2 regions of the Bilifractor sp. HCP3S3_D3 genome follow, and region 1 is predicted to be linked to the other one. Evidence: predicted binding sites of a transcription regulator. Region 1 holds the regulator's gene; the other holds the start of a gene.
What was found. Region 1 encodes Rex, which represses fermentation and respiration genes when NADH is low (regulators of the CRP and FNR family bind a similar motif). Its sites were predicted from a motif close to ATTGTTAANTANTTAACAAT; they were not measured.
Positions count from the first base shown of each region.

Region 2: ACTNDI_RS00430 (oxidoreductase) is a predicted target of Rex. The motif match lies at 1,324-1,343, and genes of this name have one in related genera.

Region 1 covers NZ_JBQHWP010000008.1:113,220-115,427, forward strand. The annotation lists gene ACTNDI_RS06620 (ABC-F family ATP-binding cassette domain-containing protein) at 1-623, opposite strand, end outside; gene ACTNDI_RS06625 (redox-sensing transcriptional repressor Rex) at 810-1,451, shown strand; gene ACTNDI_RS06630 (NAD(P)H-hydrate dehydratase) at 1,655-2,208, shown strand, end outside.
Region 2 covers NZ_JBQHWP010000001.1:103,623-105,830, reverse strand. The annotation lists gene ACTNDI_RS00435 (LysR family transcriptional regulator) at 210-1,070, opposite strand; gene ACTNDI_RS00430 (oxidoreductase) at 1,384-2,208, shown strand, end outside.

The DNA of each region.
Region 1 (2,208 bases):
GGATAATTGATAAGAAAATTCTCCAGCCACTCGATGGAGGAGAGATCCAGGTGGTTGGTCGGCTCATCGAGAAGCAGGATATCCGGCTTTGTCAGCAGGAGCTTTCCCAGAACGACCCGTGTCTTCTGGCCGCCGGAGAGGGAGCGCAGACGGCGGTCAAAATCTTTTTCCTCAAATCCGAGTCCCTTCAGGACGCCTGTGATCTCGCTCTCCGCCGCATATCCGTTCTGGAGCTCAAACTCATGCATCAGCTCTGTATAGCGGTTCATCAGCGAAACGGCCTCTTCGCCCGTGACCGTGTCCATCCGGCGCTCCATTTCCCGCAGACGCTGCTCCATATCGAGGATATCCTGCTTTGCCTTCCGGACCTCCTGATAGATCGTCTCATCGGATTCCATGTCCTGGTACTGTGCCAGATATCCCATGGTCTTGCCGTGTGTGACGGTGACTTCTCCGGTATCCGGGCTGAGAGCTCCGGTAATGATCCGGAGGAGCGTCGATTTGCCCGCTCCGTTCACGCCGATCAGAGCGGCCTTGTCCCTTTCTTCAATATGAAAGGAAATATCCTTCAGGATTTCCTCTGATCCAAATGTCTTGCTGATATTCTGACAGGAGAGAATCATATCTGTCCACCTCACACATTCGTAGCTTTTCCTGTTTGCGTCCCGCCGCTTCTCTGGCGGAGCATTTACCTTCCAATTATACCGAAAAAAAACAACAAAGCAAGGGCACCGGGAAAAAGAGAAATACTTTGACAAAAATTAGACAATTACATATAATGGTAGTAGCTTCAAGGAGGTTTTCTTATTATGAGTCAGAAAGAAATTTCGAAAGCCGTTATCAAGAGGCTGCCCCGTTATTACCGGTATCTCGGTGAACTTCAGGAGGCCGGCGTTGAGCGGATTTCTTCCGGTGAACTCAGTCAGCAGATGAAGGTGACCGCCTCTCAGATCCGGCAGGATCTGAATAATTTCGGCGGTTTCGGGCAGCAGGGCTACGGTTATAATGTGCAGTATCTTCGAGAGGAGATCGCCAAAATTCTCGGACTGGACCGCATACACAATATTATCATTATCGGTGTCGGACATCTGGGACAGGCTCTCGCGAATTATACGAACTTTGAGAAGAACAGTTTCCGTATCATCGGACTTTTCGACAATAATCCCGAATTAAAGGGCAAGGTCATCCGGGGTGTTCCAATCCGTATGACGGACGAGATTCCATCCTTTCTCCGGGAGAATGATGTCGAAATCGCGACGCTGACTCTCCCAAAGGAATACGCCATTGAGGTAAGCAAGATGCTGATCGAAAACGGCATTCACGCCATCTGGAATTTTGCGCACACCGATCTGAACCTTGTGGTACCGAAGAATGTGGCTGTTCAGAATGTTCATCTGTCCGAAAGTCTGATGCGGCTGTCCTACAACCTCAAGACACTCGAAGAGAAGTAGACACCTGCCGATACAAGACGATATAAGAGCCCCTCGCGTAGATGGGGGCTCTTTTTGGAACGGAAAAGAAAATTGTTATCGGATCTCATCAATTGGAGCAGAGAAGAGAACGTTTATCGGATCTCATGAATTGGAGCAGTGAAGAGAACGTTTATCGGATCTCATGAATTGCGCTGTTCTTCAGCAGAAAGGGAGGATACAGAATGAAACTGATCTTGAGTGCAAGGCAGCATCAGGACGCGGATCGAAGCGCTGTCGCGGCTGGAATGCCTTCCATGGTCCTCATGGAGCGGGCGGCACTTGCCTGTGCATCAGAAATTGAAAAACGGCAGTATGACATGGATCGGATCCTCGTCGTCTGCGGAACGGGAAACAATGGCGGAGACGGAGTCGCTGTGGCCCGCGTTCTCTGCGAGGAAGGATACAGCTGCACGGTTTTTCTTGCCGGACCGGAGGAAAAATTCAGTGACCAGCTGAAACAGCAGCTTCATATCATCGAGGGTTTTCCGATCCCGGTCATCCGCGCCCGCAGCACACCGGGCGCGGAACTGGAGGATTTCCATCCGGAGGATTATTCTCTTATTATAGACGCTCTTTTCGGGATCGGGCTGAAACGGGACATCACCGGAATATATGCCGAACTTATTGACCGAATCAATCATTCCGAGCTTCCTGTCGCCGCTGTCGATATGCCGTCCGGTGTCAACACCGACTCCGGCGTGATCATGGGGACAGCTGTCCGTGCGGATCTCACTGT
Region 2 (2,208 bases), on a different contig from region 1:
GCGGCTATGAATACAGATTCTGTTCTGGCGCTGGCGATGCATGTCTGAAGCAGGCGAATGGGCGGCTATGAATACAGATTCTGTTCTGGCGCTGGCGATGCATGTCTGAGGCAGGCGAACGGCCGGTCCTATATACGGATTCTGTTCTGGCTGGCGATGCATGTCTGAAAGAGGCAGATACCGGTGATGATGAATGCGAATACGAACACTCAGGAAGCGGAACTGCCTGTGGGCTCGGAGGACGCCGGGGTCTTTAACGTTGCGGCGTAGATGGCCCAGGGGATGGAGTCTTTGATCTCGATGCACCGGATATTCTCCTGCCGGATTTCGGAGGCATGAAGGTTTACATCGATGCCGATGCCGTGCTGTCTGGATACGAACAGATAAATTAGTGAGCTCTCCATTGTACGGATGGAGATCTGCGGCACAAAGCCGAGCTCCTGACATTTGGTGACGATGGAGTGAAAAATACTGAATTTTTCGTTGAGTGTAATCAACTTCTCTTCCTGCAGATCCACGAATGACAGTACATCTCTATCATACAGCGGATGCCCCTGTGGAACGACGGCACAGAGTCTCGTCTCGAAGATTTTCTGCTCATGCACCATGGGGGAGCGAAAATGATCGACTACATAGGCGGTGTCGATTTTGCCGCCCAGGAGCAGATCTTTGATGTTCTGATTGAAATCCTCTGTCCATTCCACGCTCTCTGATCCGATCAGCTTCTGATTCAGAGTCCGCAGCGCGGGGACGGATTGAAGAGCGCGGATGACGCCGCAGGCAAAACCGACCCGGAGAGAGCGGCGGGAGAAATCCATTCGCTTCATCTCCATTTCAAGATCCTGCAGCCGGTACAGAAGCTCCCGGCTGTGCTTGTACAGGTAGTCTCCGCTCTTGGTGGGAATGAGCCCTGCCGATGACCGGCGAAAGAGAACCACGCCGAGCTCATCCTCCAGACGGTTCAGATTTTTTCCCATACCCTGCGGGGAAATATAAAAACGTTCGGAAGCCTTGTTCAAACTTCCGGTTTCATAGCAGGCACAGAAATAACGAAGCGTTTTTGTATCCATTCCCTGAGTATGCCTCCTTCTTACATGATGTCCATTCCCTGAGCATGTTTCCTTCTTTCATGATGCCCATTTCCTGGGTGCGTCTCATTCTTGTATGACGGGATCTGTCTTTCTGCATTATACCCCAGATAAGGATGAGTTTATACTTTTTCAGACAAAAACCATACAATCATTATGAAGGGATGAAAAAAATAGTTTCTACTCGTATGAGTCTGGTTGATGGCGGAAGCCGGTAAGACGATGTAAGATTAATTTAGTTAATTTGTTAACGATATCGCGCCATCAATCTGAAATGAGTGTACAGGAGGATGTTATGAGAACCAGAAAATACCCGAATCTCTGCAAACCAATCACGATCGGCAGAACTACCTTTCGCAACCGTATGTTTTCCGCACCTATGGGTGGAACGGATATCACGAATGACGGCTGCATCGGACCAAAATCCACGGCTTTTTATGAGCTGCGTTCCAAGGGAGGTGCAGCGGCGGTCACGGTAAGTGAGTGCATGGTTCACCCACAGACGGACGGATCGCACGCCTATCATCTCGATGAGTCTATTCTGAACTCCCTGGCCTGCGCAACCTATACGGCGGATGCAATCCGCAGGCATGGCGGGATTCCGAGTCTGGAACTGTCGCACTCCGGTATGTTTGCCGGCACCTACATGACAGACAAGAAGAAGCAGCACGATCTGCATCAGTGGGGACCCTCCGATACCGTTCGCGGAGACGGCGTGCAGGTGAAGGCTCTGACAAAAGAAATGATTGAAGATATTGTGGCGGCGTACGGGCATGTAGCAGGACTGGCAAAGCGTGCGGGTTTTGAAATGATCATGATTCACGGCGGGCACGGCTGGCTGATCAATCAGTTTCTGTCTCCCCTGTTCAATCATCGGACAGATGAATATGGCGGGTCACTGGAAAACCGCACCCGGTTTGCTGTGGAGGTTCTTCAGTCGGTGAGAGAGGCGGTAGGTCCGTTCTTCCCTGTTGAATTTCGAATGAGCGGCGCTGAGTTCACGGAGGGCGGATATGGCCTCGATGAAGGTGTCCGTATTGCACAGGCGATCGAGCCCTATGCGGATATCATACACGTGTCGGCCGGCACCTATCAGAAGACGTTCGGCATCACGCATCCG